Regions from separate parts of the Kutzneria sp. NPDC051319 genome, predicted to be linked through region 1. Evidence: riboswitches for the same ligand, from Rfam matches in the RefSeq annotation. Region 1 holds a riboswitch; the other holds the start of a gene.
What was found. A riboswitch is a leader RNA that binds a small molecule or an ion and turns the genes downstream of it on or off. The one in region 1 is predicted to bind S-adenosylmethionine.
Positions count from the first base shown of each region.

Region 2: another riboswitch for S-adenosylmethionine. It lies ahead of thrC (threonine synthase); the one in region 1 lies ahead of AB0M73_RS26895 (GNAT family N-acetyltransferase).

Region 1 is NZ_JBFBAM010000030.1:1,627-8,841, reverse strand. Features, by position in the region: gene AB0M73_RS26920 (DUF177 domain-containing protein) at 185-766, shown strand; gene rpmF (50S ribosomal protein L32) at 769-951, shown strand; gene rnc (ribonuclease III) at 983-1,726, shown strand; gene mutM (bifunctional DNA-formamidopyrimidine glycosylase/DNA-(apurinic or apyrimidinic site) lyase) at 1,813-2,679, shown strand; gene AB0M73_RS26900 (hypothetical protein) at 2,755-3,339, opposite strand; SAM riboswitch class IV at 3,425-3,540, shown strand; gene AB0M73_RS26895 (GNAT family N-acetyltransferase) at 3,555-4,133, shown strand; gene AB0M73_RS26890 (hypothetical protein) at 4,183-4,671, opposite strand; gene AB0M73_RS26885 (PadR family transcriptional regulator) at 4,868-5,188, shown strand; gene AB0M73_RS26880 (hypothetical protein) at 5,194-5,913, shown strand; gene AB0M73_RS26875 (MarR family transcriptional regulator) at 5,904-6,350, opposite strand; gene AB0M73_RS26870 (LuxR C-terminal-related transcriptional regulator) at 6,581-7,215, shown strand, end outside.
Region 2 is NZ_JBFBAM010000009.1:109,880-117,094, forward strand. Features, by position in the region: gene AB0M73_RS11565 (gamma-aminobutyraldehyde dehydrogenase) at 1-367, opposite strand, end outside; gene AB0M73_RS11570 (GntR family transcriptional regulator) at 591-1,319, shown strand; gene AB0M73_RS11575 (cache domain-containing protein) at 1,359-2,063, shown strand; gene thrC (threonine synthase) at 2,060-3,322, opposite strand; SAM riboswitch class I at 3,333-3,449, opposite strand; gene holA (DNA polymerase III subunit delta) at 3,538-4,509, shown strand; gene AB0M73_RS11590 (hypothetical protein) at 4,670-7,215, shown strand, end outside.

The DNA of each region.
Region 1 (7,215 bases):
CCCCGCCACCCGAGCCGACGCGGCGGGCTAAAGTCGGCAAGCGAAGGCGCTGGGTTCGAGCGGCCTCACCCCGCGCGGAACGCGCGGCATAGGCACTGACCAGGCGATTTTCCTTCTGGCCCTCTTCTTGAGTACTCTTGACCGGCTGGCCACGGTAAGTCACCCCACCAGCGACACAACCACCATGCCTAAGCAACGATCACACGCGCGCACCCAGCAGATGGCCGGCCCATGGGTTATCGACACCAGGGACATCGGCCGCCGACCCGGCTCCAGCCGCAGCTACCACCGAGTGGCTCCGGCACCGGGTGGTTTCGGCTACCCGGACGTCATCGGGGTCGAGGTGGGCAGTGAGGTCGTGTTGGATCTGCTGGTCGAGTCGGTAGTGGAGGGTGTGCTCGCCACCGGGACCGCCACGGCGGAGACGGTCGGGGAGTGCTCGCGGTGTCTTGATCCGTTGTCCGGCACGGTCGAGGTCCGCTTCACCGAGCTGTTCGCCTATCCGGACAGCGCGACCGAGGCGACCACGGACGAAGACGAGATCTCACGGCTCGTCGACGATCTGTTCGACCTGGAGCCGGTGGTGCGCGACGCGGTCGTGCTCGCGCTGCCGCAGGTTCCGCTGTGCTCGCCGGACTGTCGTGGACTGTGCGCCGAGTGCGGCGTCAAGTGGGCCGACCTGGGCCCCGACCACGCGCATGAGACGATTGATCCTCGCTGGGCTGCTCTGCAGGAGAAGTTCGGCGGGACCGAGGAGGAGAGCTAGTCGTGGCCGTCCCGAAGCGGAAGATGTCCCGCTCCAACACCCGTACGCGCCGTGCCCAGTGGAAGGCCGTCGCCCCGAACCTGGTGGCCTGCTCCAACCGCGCCTGCCGCCAGCCCAAGCTGTCGCACATCGCGTGCCCGGCCTGCGGCCAGTACGACGGCCGCCAGGTCGTCCAGCCGGCCTGACCGCCACCTCCCGGCGAGAAGGCTGAGCGCGGTGGGAGGTAAGGGATCACGGGGCCCGGCGCCAGATCGGGCCCTGCTACTTGAGGCACTGGGTGTCGAGTTGGACCCCGAGCTTCTTGTGTTGGCCCTCACTCACAGGTCCTACGCGTACGAGAACGGCGGCCTGCCGCCGAACGAGCGTCTCGAGTTCCTCGGAGACGCCGTCCTCGGACTCGTGGTGACGGACCACCTCTATCGCAGACACCCCGACCTGCCCGAAGGGCAGTTGGCGAAGCTGCGAGCGAGCGTGGTGAACATGATGGCGCTGGCCGGCGTCGCTCGTGACCTCAGCGACGGTGGCCTCGGTGCGCACCTGCTGTTGGGGCGCGGCGAGGAGCTGACCGGTGGCCGGGACAAGGCGAGCATCCTCGCCGACGGTCTCGAAGCCATGATCGGCGCCGTCTACCTTGCCCATGGCATCGACGTTGCCCGGGGCCTTGTGCACCGGTTGTTCGACCCGCTGCTGGAGGCCGCGCCGCTCAAGGGCGCGGGACTGGACTGGAAGACCAGCCTCCAGGAGCTGACCGCCGCCCACGGACTCGGCGTGCCCGAGTACCGGGTGGACGACGAGGGACCCGATCACCGCAAGGAGTTCACCGCCACCGTCTATGTCGGCGGGCGGGGACTGGGTTCCGGCGGCGGCCGAACGAAGAAGGAAGCCGAGCAGAAGGCGGCCGAGGCCGCTTACACCACGCTCAAGGCGGAAGGGCCGCGCGCGCAGGACGCGACCGGCTGATCTGTCGAAGTGGTGCCCGGAAGGGGGCATTCCAGGCGTCTCACGCCAGGAATGCCCCCTTCTGGGTTCTCCTGGGAAGGATGGACATGCCGGAGTTGCCCGAGGTCGAGGTCGTGCGCCGAGGCCTGGACGCCCATGTCACCGGCCGGCGCGTCACCGCCGTCGAGGTGCTCAACCTGCGGGCCGTCCGCCGGCACGTGCCCGGGCCCGTCGACTTCGCCGACCGCCTCGCCGGCCGCTCGATCGTCGCCGCCGGCCGCCGGGGCAAGTACCTGTGGCTGGAGCTCGACGACTCCGAGGCGATCATCGCCCACCTCGGCATGAGCGGTCAGATGCTCGTCCAGCCCGAGGACGCCGTCGACGAGAAGCACCTCCGGGTCCGGCTCCGCTTCGACGACGGCGGCCCCGAGCTCCGCTTCGTCGACCAGCGCACCTTCGGCGGCCTGGCCCTGGCCGACCTCGTCGAGGTCGACGGCGCCTCCCTGCCCGCCCCCGTCGCGCACATCGCCCGTGACCCCATGGATCCCGCTTTCGACCCCGACGCCGCCGTCGCCGCCCTGCGGCGCAAGCGCACCGGCGTCAAGCGCGCCCTGCTCGACCAGACCCTCGTGTCCGGTGTCGGCAACATCTACGCCGACGAGTCCCTGTGGCGCACCAAGCTGCACTGGGCCCGCCCCACCGACAAGCTCACCCGCCCCCAGGCCGCCGCCCTGCTCTCGGCCGCCACCGACGTCATGACCGAGGCCCTCGCCGCCGGCGGCACCTCCTTCGACGCCTTGTACGTCAACGTCAACGGCCAGTCCGGCTACTTCGACCGCGCCCTCGCCGTCTACGGCCAGGAGGGCCGCGCCTGCCGCCGCTGCGGCAGCGTCATCCGCCGCGACCCCTTCATGAACCGCTCCTCCTACTCCTGCCCGAAATGCCAGCCAATGCCCAAGAATCCGCGTATCTAAATGGCGCCGCCTCCGGCAACCGGGCGAAGCACCGGCGGGGCCTCGCGACTCTGCCGCCGGTGGCCGCACCACGAGCTACCCGCGATCGGCCAGCCAGCCGTCGAAGTCCGCCGGGGTGCGGACGCCGTTGTCGAGGACGGCGGAGTAGATGGTGTAGCTGCGCACCGTCTTGCCGTAGGCGGGATTGTCGGCCCAGGCGTGCTTGATGGCCAGGATGGCGCGGCGGGTCTCGGGGGTCAGGCGGGGTGGCAGCGTCTTGACGTGGTCGAGGTCGGGCATGCGTGACGGCTCGTCGACGAACCAGATGTCGAAGTTCCAGCGCTGTCCCTCGGCGGAGCCGTAGCCGAGGCCGAGGTAGAGGCCGTCCGGGTACTGCTCGGGCTCGACGTTCCAGTGGCCGGTGTCGTTGCGGAACTGGACCTTCCAGATCCGCTCGTGCCGGGCGATCTCGGCCCCGAGCCGGGCGACGGCCCCGGTGTCCAGCTTGGGGCAGGCCACGGTGATGTCGACGTCCCGCTTGACCATGAGGCCCAGCACCGAGCTGCCGGTGTGCACCGGGTCGCCGAACTCGGCCAGCAGGGCGTCGATGTTCAGGTCGGTGCACACGGCGTGCGCCTCGATCTGGAGCTTTTCCTGCTGTACGAACAAGTCCTCGGTCATGCCTGCAGTCTTGCAGCACACCGCGCCGCCCGTGGCCGAAATAGGCCGTGGCGCCGGTGGATCACCGGTGCTAATTTCGGCGCCAGGTCATGAGTGCCAGCGTTCAGCCCCGGCTTGCTGGCCGGCAACCCCGGCGTTCGCGGGCGGGGTGCTCCGGGTGAGGACCGGGCTCGGCGCACCGGCGTCGGGCAAGCCGCGAAGCGACGGAGCTGCTCATGCCCGCTGACCAAAACACTGTCCTGCAAGGGGAAACTCCGCTGTTCCGTCCCGCCGGGGCCGCCGATGCCGGCCAGGTGGCGCAGCTCCACGCCGACAGCTGGCGCCGGTTCTACCGTGGCGCCTACGCCGACGCATACCTCGACGGCGACGTCATGGCTGATCGCCGCGCCGTGTGGACGACCCGACTGGCTTCGCCCACCAACAGCGAGACCGTGCTCGCCGAGCACGACCACCGCTTGGTGGGCTTCATCCACGTCGTCTTCGACGCCGATCCCCAGTGGGGCAGCCTCGTCGACAACCTCCACGTCCGCCACGACCAGCGCCGCGCCGGCCTCGGCACCCAACTCCTGACCCGTGCGGCCGAAGCCGTGGTCGACCGGGCATCCGGCAAGGCCATGTATCTGTGGGTGCTCCAGCAGAACACCGCCGCCCAGCACTTCTACGTCGCTCGCGGCGGCACCTGCGTCGAGACGCTCCCGGCGCCGCCCGGCGACAACCCATGGCGCCTCAACGGCCCTCCCACCCTGCGCATGGCCTGGCCGAACGCCTCCCGCCTGCTCGAAGAAAGCCCCTGACACGCAGCCGCCGTGGACCCCCTGGATCCACGGCGGCATGGGTGATGCGTCAGGAGATGCCGATGGAGCTGGCGCGGTTGTTCCAGCCGTCGCCGATGGTGCGGAGGTCGGGGGCCTGGTCGATCCAGACGGAGTGCGGGTTGCCGTAGTTGAGCGGGTCGTGCAGGTGGACGTCGCAGTGGTTGTACGTGTGCACCGAGCTGGCCTTGTTGCTGGCCGGCCCGAGGTCGGCGAGGCCGTACTCACCGTCGTAGCCGGCGGTGCAGGCCTTGGGCACGTAGTAGTCCCAGGACGTGCCGGTGTAGTTGTAGCCGTCGTAGAGCCGCACGGCGAGGACGGAGGCGGCGGGCACGGCGGCGAGCTGCTTGGCCTGGGACTCGCCGGCGCCGCAGGCGGTGGTGTGCGTCTGAAGGTTGACGGCGCAGGACTGAGCGGCGGCCGGGGCGGCGGAGGCGGGCACGGCGGCGGCGAACAGGGCGCCGATGGCGGCCAGGGACGCGACGCCGACGGCGGCGGACCGCCGGGAGATGGTGGACATGAATTCCCCTCGTAGACAGCTGGTGTGCTGACCACCGGTGTAGCGAGGACGGGTTGTCCGGCGCCGGGGATCCGGCGCCGGACATCAACGTCCGGACAACGCCGGATGTGAGGAGTCCTCCCGTGCCGGCATCTCCGACTTGCGTAGTAGTGCGCATTGCGTAATAGTGGGCACAGCGCATCACCGGGAGGATCGGTTGGACACCAGCCAGCTGCTCAAGGGCGTCCTTGACCTCGCGGTCCTGGCCATGCTCCGGGAGGAGGACGGCTACGGTTACGACGTGCTGCGCAGGCTGCGGCAGAGCGGCCTGGACGAGGTGGCCGACGCGTCCGTGTACGGCACGCTGCGCCGGCTGTACAAGGCCGACCTGCTCACCTCCTACGTCGTGCCCAGCGAGGAGGGACCGCACCGCAAGTACTACCGCGTCAGCGAGTCGGGACGCGTTCGACTGGAGGAGTCGTGCAGGACGTGGCGGACGTTCGCGAAGACGATGGATCAACTACTGAGCGCTTCCTGACGCGGATGCGGGCTGCCCTGTCCGACCTGCCGCCGGCCGAGGTGGACGAGCTGCTGGAGGACACCGAGGAGCACGTCCGCGAGCTGGCCCGCGAACACGGGGAGGACCAGCTGGAGCTGCGGCTGGGCAACCCGGAGGCGTACGCGGCGGAGCTGCGCTCGGCGGCCGGCTACCCGCCGCCGCCCGAGCCGGAGCAGCCGACGCAGCAGCTGACGGCCGAACGCGGCGACGGCGTCGAGGTGCTGGGGCTGGCCGGCCTGACGGTCATGACGGCCAGCGCGATGCTGCTGGCCGGCGCGGTGATCGTCGGCGCCTACCGCGCCCAGGTGCTGGTGCCGCTGTTCGCGCTGTCGGGGCTGATCGGCCTGGCCATCTCGCTGCCGCTGCTGATCCGCGGCCCGGGCGGCATGCGCGCGGTCGCCGAGCTGCCGGCCGTCCGGGCGCTGCTGGAGTTCCGCGAGCCGGACGAGTCCACGGTCTCGGGCAAGGTGCTGGCCTACGTCTACAGCCTGCAGCCGGCCTGGTGGCTGGTGCGGGTGCTGCCGGTGGTCATGCTGACCCGCGCCGGCCTCGTGGGCCTGGTCATCCTGGGCGTGCCGGCGGCGGTGATCTCGATCCTGGTCGGCCATTACAGCCGGGTCGACCGCCGCCTGCTGTGGCTGGTGGTGCCGGCCAACGCCCTGGTCGCCGCGCTCCTGCTGACCTACTTCACCATCTACCTCTGATCGCCGCGCTGGCCGGACAGCCGGTCCAGCAGCGGCACGACGGCCAGCACCTGGGCGGCCTCCTCGGGGGTGAGCTCGGCCAGCCGGGCGTCGATGAACTCGGCGTCGCCGTGGGTCACGGAGATGATCGTCTCCCGGCCGGTCTCGGTCAGCATGACCTGGATGGCCCGGCCGTCGGACGGGTCGGGCTCGCGGGCCACCAGGCCCATCGCCTCCAGGTGGCTGACCATGGTGGTCGCGGTGGGCTGCGAGCACGGCACCTGCGCGGCCAGCTCGCCGACCCGCATCGGCCCGGCCTGCAACAGCTGGTTCAGCACGATCAGCTGCGTCGGATACAGACCCGCCGGCGCGGCCTGGCGGATGGTGCGCAGCAGCCGGTGCAGTGAGATCAGCAGGTGGAGCGACTGCTGCTGGCCGACCTGGTGATCGGTGGTCACGGCAGCCTCCACGAACCGGTCACAACGGATGGCCAGGATATCCCCGCGGCCATGGACCCGGTCCGCCAAGTGCGCGAATGAGGGGACGATGGCCCACCCAACCCCCCGGCGGGTGGACCATCAGCCTTCCCCTCCACCCCCGTCACCCAGCGTGCCTTTTCGGGCATTGTCACGGCATCCGCGCGATGGCGTAGGCGGTGGCGTAGCCGGGGGCGTTTTAGGGTTGGTCCATGGCGGGAGGATCGCTACCAACCGAGATCAGCTCGTTCGTCGGGCGGCGTGACGATCTCGCGGCGATGCGCCGGCTGCTGACCTCGGCGCACCTGCTGACGGTGACCGGTGTCGGCGGCGTCGGCAAGACCCGCGTCAGCCTACGGCTCGCGCACGAGCTGCGGCGGTCTTTCGCGGACGGCGCCTGGTGGGCCGATCTGTCCACGCTCAACCGCAATGCCGACGCGCAGCAGGTGTGCGAGACGATCGCCAAGGGCCTCGGCGTCCACGACCACTCCACCCGCACCACGCTGGAGGTGCTGGTCGATCACGTCCGGAACCGGCGGCTGCTGCTGGTGCTGGACAACTGCGAGCACCTCGTCGACACGGTCGGTGACGTCGTGCGGGCGATGCTGTCGGTGGCGCCGGAGCTGCGGGTGATCGCCACCAGCCGGCAGCCGCTGGGCATCGCCGGCGAGCACGTCGTCGAGCTGCGCCCGCTCGCGGCCGAGGCGGTCAACCTGCTGATGGACCGCGTGCAGGCGGCAATGCCCGACTTCACGCCGTCGACCGGCGATCGGGACACGGCGCTGCGGCTGTGCCAGCGGCTGGAGGGCCTGCCGCTGGCCATCGAGCTCGCGGCGGCGCAGTTGCG
Region 2 (7,215 bases), on a different contig from region 1:
TGCCCTCCAACACTCGGGCCGCGCCGGCGAAGAACCGGAGCTGGTCCACGACCACCGGCAGTTCCTCGGATGCCGTGAGCGCCAACGGTTTCCCGGTGTTCTCGCACTCCACACGGACCAGCTCGTCGGAACGCTTCTCGACCGCGTCGGCGATCTTCAGCAGGGCCAGTTGGCGCAGAGCCGGGGTCGTGTCCCGCCAGGAGTCGAAGGCCGCCTGCGCGGCGTGCAGGGCGCCGTCGACATCGGCCGCCTCGGCCACCGGCGCCGTGCAGTACGCCTGTCCGGTCGCCGGGTCGATGACGTCCGCGCGGTGTCCGGAGGCGGAGTCGACCTGGGCCCCGTCGATGAAGTGGTGCAGCTGTCGCATGGCGACTCCCTGCGGTCCCGGGTGGCGGAGGAGCGGGATGGACGTAAACATATGAGTCCATATGTCATATGGCAAGGGTCTGGGGGAGGATTGAGGGTGCCGAGAGCGGCTGGGCAAGGCGGGGGAGCGGAGCGCGGGTGGGCGGGTGTTCGGCCCGTCGGTGAAGGGGTCGGCGGGAGAATGCGCGGGCGGGGCGTCGGAGGACGAAAGGGTGAGGGTGGGCATGGGGCAGGCGAGGTCGCACGTGTTTGCGCCGCTGGGCGACCTCGGGCGGGCGGAGGCGGTGACGGCGCGGCTGACGGACGCGATCTCGATGGGGCTGCTGGGGGACGGGGAGCAGCTGCCGAGCGAGGCGGAGCTGGCGGGGCAGTTCGGGGTGGCCACGGTGACGGTGCGGGAAGCGCTGGTGGCGCTGAGACAGCAGGGCCTGGTGGCCACGAGACGGGGGCGCGGGGGCGGGAGCTTTGTGATCACGCCGGACCAGGAGGCGCCGGCGTCGTGGCAGCAGCGGCTGAGGGCGGTGTCGCTGAGTGAGCTGAGGGACATCGGGGACCACTACCTGGCGGTGGCGGGGGCGGCGGCGAGGCTGGCGGCGGAGCGGAGCTCGCCGGAGGACGTGGAGCGGCTGTGGCTGGCGACCGAAGACCTGCGCAATGCCGGAGCTGCGACGAACGACCAGGGCAGCCGGGGGCAGGCGAGGGCGGAGCGGCAGTTCCACCTCGAAGTCGCGGCGGCGGCGCAGTCGCCGAGGCTTACCCACCAAGAAATCCAGCTCCAGGGGGAGCAGGGCGGCCTGCTGTGGCTACCGCAGAGCGGCAACGGGCACGCGGAGCACGGGGCGATCACGGAGGCGATCGCGCGGCAGGACGGGGAGCTGGCCCGGAAGCTGACGGAGGAGCACATCCTGGAAGCGGTGGACCGGCTCGTGGACATGCACCTGAACCTGCTGTAACCCTAAGCGCGGGCCAATCGCGCAGCCGAGGTGGGCATCATGGGCTCTCACGCTGGTGACGAGGTCGTCGAACAGGTCGCGGCGATCGTGGAAAACGTCTTCGACCGGCTGAAGCCGGTGCTGGTGGCGGTGGAGTCGCTGCTGGTGGAGGTGGCGGAGCCCAGAGCCGAGGACTTGGAGCACATCAGGCCGCAGGTGGTGGACGCGCTGGGCGGTCTGGTGATCGGGGCGGGCTATGTGGCGGCGCCGCACGTGCTGACGGACCAGGAGTACGGGTTCGAGTGGTGGACGGCCACGAGCGCGGAGCCGGCGCAGCTGTTCATCAGCCTGGAGCCGGGCAGCGCGAACTTCCTGGACTACACAAGGCAATCCTGGTTCACGGCGTCAAGGGACACGGGCCGGCGGCACGTGAACGGGCCGTACGTGGACTACCTCTGCACGGACGAGTACACACTCACGTTCACGGTGCCGGCGCAGCGGAACGGCGCGTTCGCGGGAGTGGTGGGGGCGGACGTGTTCGTGCGGGAGTTCGAGCACGTGCTGCAGCCGAAGCTCAGGAGCCTGGGATCGCGAGCGGCCCTCGTGAACGCCCAGGGCCGGGTGATCGTCTCCAACAGCGCGAAATCGCCGACGGGATCGCTGATGCGGGACGCGGACGTGCCGGCGTGGTGGAACGCCGGCGCACAGGCGCGCGCCGGCGTTCGTCGCTGTGGAGACGCCCCGATAGTGCTGGTGATGCCTTAGAGACCCAGGGCCTCGATGACGGCGGCGGCGTTGGGCGGCACGGTGGCCTTGGGCCCAATGTGGTCGGCCACGGCGTCGAGGGTCTTGAGCCCGTCGCCGGTGATCAGCAGCACGGTGTCGGCGTCGGGGTCGAGCTGGCCGGTCTCGATGAGCTTCTTCGCGGTCGCGACGGTCACGCCGCCGGCGGTCTCGGCGAAGATGCCCTCGGTGCGGGCCAGCAGCCGGATGCCCTCGACGACCTCCTCGTCGGTGACGTCCTCGACGGCGCCGCCGGTGCGGCGCACGGTGTCCAGCACGTACGGGCCGTCGGCGGGGGCGCCGATGGCCAGCGACCGGGCGATGGTGTCGGGGCGGACCGGCGTCACGACGTCGGTGCCGGCCTTGTAGGCGGAGGCGACCGGCGAGCAGCCGGTGGCCTGGGCGCCGAACACGCGGTACGGGGTGGCGTCGACCAGCCCGAGCTCGCCCAGCTCGCGGAAACCCTTGTCCACCTTGGTCAACTGCGAGCCGGAGGCGACCGGCACCACGATCTGCCCGGGCAGCCGCCAGCCGAGCTGCTCGGCGACCTCGTAGGCCAGGGTCTTGGAGCCCTCGGCGTAGTACGGGCGGACGTTGACGTTCACGAACGCCCAGTCCTCGTGCTCGGCGGCGAGCTGGGTGGCCAGCCGGTTCACGTCGTCGTAGTTGCCGTCCACGGCGATCAGCGCGCCGTCGTAGACCGCGGTGGTGAGGATCTTGGCCTTCTCCAGCGAGGACGGGATGAGCACGACCGACTCCCAGCCGGCGCGGGCGGCCGCGGCGGCCACGGCGTTGGCCAGGTTGCCGGTGGAGGGGCAGGCCAGCACCTTGAAGCCGAGCTGGCGGGCGGCGGCCAGCGCCACGGCGACGACGCGGTCCTTGAACGAGTGCGTCGGGTTGCCGGTGTCGTCCTTGACCCACAGGTTGCGCACGCCCAGGGCGGCGCCGAGGCGGTCGGCCTTGACCAGGCGGGTGAGGCCGGGGTCGGTGTTGGGGTAGGCCTGCACGTCGGTGGGCACGGGCAGCAGGTTGCGGTAGCGCCAGATGGACTTGGGGCCGGCCTCGATGTCCTCGCGGCGCACCCGGCCGAAGTCGTAGGCCACTTCGAGGGGGCCGAAACACTCGCTACAGGCGAACTCGGCGGCCAGCGGGATCTGGTGGCCGCACTCGCGACAGCTCAGGGCACGCGCGGGGCCGAGGTTGAAGGCGGCGGCGGTGCGGGCGTCGACGGTCGAGGTCATGGGAGGTATCTCCTCATCTTTCCCACGTGTGGGTCGGAATTGGCACCGTGATCGACGCACCACAAAGCGTGCGTCGCCGGTTGCCGGGGCTTCAACGGGCCGTTCCCTCTGCCCCTCTGGATGAGCGGTATTCAGTTGTGACCTGCACGGTACGGCACCTCGACCTGGCATCGCCACTCAATCGCCCACCATGCGGGACGTGGAAGGATGGTCGGGTGAGTGCCGCCCCCGAACCGCTGCTGCTCGTGCTCGGCGACGAGGAACTGCTGGTCGAACGGGCCGTGCGGGCCGCGTTGGCGCAGGCCCGCGAGGTCGACCCGACCGCCGATCTGACCCGCCAGCGGGTGACTGACCTCACCCCTCCGGAGCTGGCCGAGCTGCTGAGCCCGTCGCTGTTCGCCGAGGGCCGCGTGGTGGTGCTGGAGGGCGCGCAGGAGGTGGGCAAGGAGATCGCCGACGCGGTCCTGTCCTACGCCAAGGCGCCGTCCGACGGCATCGTGCTGATCGTGCTGCACACCGGCGGCGGCCGGGCCAAGGTGGCCAAGGACCTGCCGGGCGCGCTGAAGAAGGCCGGCGCGGCGGTGGTGGAGTGCTCGAAGATCACCAAGCCGGCCGATCGGGACGCGTTCGTCAAGGACGAGGTGCGGCGGGCCGGCGGCAAGATCGATCCGGCCGGGCTGGCGGCGCTGGTCGAGACCGTCGGCAACGACCTGCGTGAGCTGGCCGCGGCCGCCTCGCAGCTGGTCACCGACAACGACGGCAAGGTCGACGAGGCGGCGGTGCGCCGCTACCACCAGGGCAAGGCCGAGGTGACCGGCTTCGCCGTGGCCGACCTGGCGGTCGTGGGGGATCGGGCCGGCGCGATGGAGGCGCTGCGCTGGGCCATGCTGCTCGGCGTGCCGCACGTGCTGGTGGCCGACGCGCTGGCCGAGGGCGTGCGGACGGTGGCCAAGGTGGCCTCGGCCGGTCGCGGCGACCCGTTCCGGATGGCCGGCGACCTGGGCATGCCGCCGTGGAAGGTGAAGCGGGCGCAGGGCCAGGCCCGCGGCTGGTCGCCGGCCGGGCTGGCGGCGGCGATGCAGGTCGTGGCCGCGCTCAACGCCGACGTGAAGGGTGTGGCGGCCGACGCGGACTACGCGTTGGAGCGGGCTGTGCTCAAGGTGGTCGCGGCGCACCAGATGGGCTGACCGGTCGGGCAGCGCCGACGCGCGAGCGGGCGGTGAGAGCCGAGTTCTGCTCGAATCGCTGCGCCGACGCGCAGCGATCTCCTACCGTGGCGGGGATGCTTCGACGACCCGTGGGATCCGACTGGGGGAAACCAGGGTCGCGACCACGGATAGAGGTCGGATGCGCAAGCTCTTACCATTGCTGTTGGCCGTGTTCACAGTGATCGCCCTGGGGCCGACGGCCCAGGCCCGAATCGCGGAGACCCCGAGCGCCGTGGGCTGGCGGGTGGTGGACGGCCAGGTTGTCTGGACGTCGCCGAAGCCGCTGACCGGCGACGCGCCGGTGGAGTTCTGGTCCGGCGGCAAGCTGCTGGGCCGGGCCAGCCCGAGCCGCGACAACCGTACGTTCTCCTTGCCCGGCAAGGCGATCGGCGATCCGAGCAAGATCGAGGTCCGGGCCGGCGGCCAGCGGCTGGACGCCCCGGACCCGAAGGCCAAGGCCGACTCCCGGGCGCCGGCCGCGCTGCCGCCGTTGCTGCCCAAGGGATCCGTGGACTCCGGCACTCCCGGCCGCTACCAGACGAGCACCGGCGAGTACACGCTCGACCCGGTGCCGCTGCCCGGGCTGAACGGGTCGACCGAGATGCAGGCCGTCGTCGTGGCCCCGAAGAACGCCCCGGGCAACCGCCCGCTGGTGCTGTTCCTGCACGGCCGGCACCAGGCCTGCTACAGCCCGACCGACCCCGAAGCCGATCCCGTGGGTTGGCCGTGCCCGGCCGGCTCCCTGCCGGTGCCGAGCTATCGCGGCTATCTCCAGACCCAGCAGTTGTTGGCATCGCAGGGATACGTGACGGTCTCCATCTCCGCGGACGCTATCAACGCCCTCGACTACCAGGTCGCCGACGGTGGCGCGCAGGCGCGCTCCTCACTGGTCCGGCTGCACCTGGAGCACTGGGCGGACTGGGCCGGCTCTGGTCGCGGCTCGGCGCCGCAGATCGTCAAGGACGCTCCCGTCGCGGACATGTCGAAGGTGTTGCTGGTCGGGCATTCCCGTGGGGGCGAAGGCGTCAACCAGGCGGCGCTGGACAGCCTGGCCCCGCCGCCGTTCGACTCGGGCTACTCGGGCCCGGTCCGCTGGACGATCCGTGGAAACGTGTTCATCGCGCCGACGATCTTCGGCCAGAACCCGACCCCGGACGTGCCGTCGGTGACCTTCCTGCCCGCCTGTGACGGCGACGTCTACAACCTCCAGGGGCAGCAGTACGTCGACTCGACCCGGGGTGTCAGCAAGGGCAAGGCGTTGCACAGTGCCCTGTACATCGCCGGCGCCAACCACAACTTCTTCAACTCCGAGTGGACGCCCGGTGTCTCCACCGCCCCGTCGGTCGACGACTACCACGCCGGCCCCACGCCGAATCCGCTGTGCGACCCCGGTCAGCCCGCCCGCCTGACCGCGCCGCAGCAACGGGCGGTCGGAGCGACCTACGTCGCCGCGGCCGCGCACCTGTTCCTCGACCACGACCTGCGTGTGCAGCCGCTGCTGGACGGGTCCGGGGTGCGGGCGCCGTCGGCCGACCCGGCTCACGTGCTGAGCGCGGCCCTCGGCGCGGAGCGCACACCGGTGGTGATCCCCGATGGGAACACCAAGATCTCCGGCAGCGGAAAGCTGTGCGACGAGATCAACACCGCCACCGCCTGCCTGACCGGGCGGGCCCAGTTCCAGTCGCCGCACACCGTGGCGCTCAACTCGTCCTCGACCGAGGCCGGTCGCGAGGCGATCGACGTGCGCTGGTCGTCGGCCGGCACGGTGGCGGTGATCGAGCCGCCGAAGCCGGTGCTGCTGGTCGGCAACCAGTCCCTGGCGCTGCGGATGATCGTGCCGCCCAACTCGGCCGGCACCTCGTTCGACGTCACGGCCGTGAACAGCAGCGGCGGGCGGACCGCGCTCGGCAAGATCACGCTCGACGGCCTGCCGGGCCAGGACCGCACCTTCTCGTACTGGGCCCAGGAAGTGCGGGTCCCGGTGCCGCCGGTGCTCCAGGTGGCCGAGCTCGAACTGGCGCCGACCACCGGCAGCGGCGAGGCCTGGCTGCTCGACGCCCACGGCTGGCGTCCCGGCCTGCCCGAACCGGCTCCGGCCAAGCTGACCCGAGTCGACCTCGGCACGCTCAAGGCCGCGGAGGGCGACTCGGGCTCGAAGACGTACCAGATTCCGGTGACGGTGACCGGCGAGGCCGGCGGCACGCTCAAGCTGTTCCGGGCCGACGCGAGCGGCCGGAACTACACCGAGCAGGCGCTGACGCTGGCGCCCGGGCAGCACACGGTGGACGTGCCCGCGATCGTGGTCGGGAACACCCGCTGGAGCGCGGACTACACCGTCGGCGCGCAGATCAAGGCGGCCAAGGGCACCGTCGTCGGCTCCTACCAGGGCGGCGTGACGGTGACCAACGACGACCCGGTGCCGACGGTGACCGTCGCGCCGACCGCGTCCACGGCCGCCGGCGGCGCCCTGAACTGGCACATCTCACTGTCCGCGCCGGCCGACTCGGACATCTACGTGATCGGCGACGCCCTGGTCCCGGCGACCGGGCCCGAGCTGTCGACCGCGGACGTGGACCCGGCCTGGCTGCGCTCGCTGGGCGTCGACCCGGCGCCGGCCCGGCCGCTGTCCCAGGTGACCGGGTTCTGGCTGGCCCCGCTGCTGCTCGCCGGGCAGGTCGCGGCCGA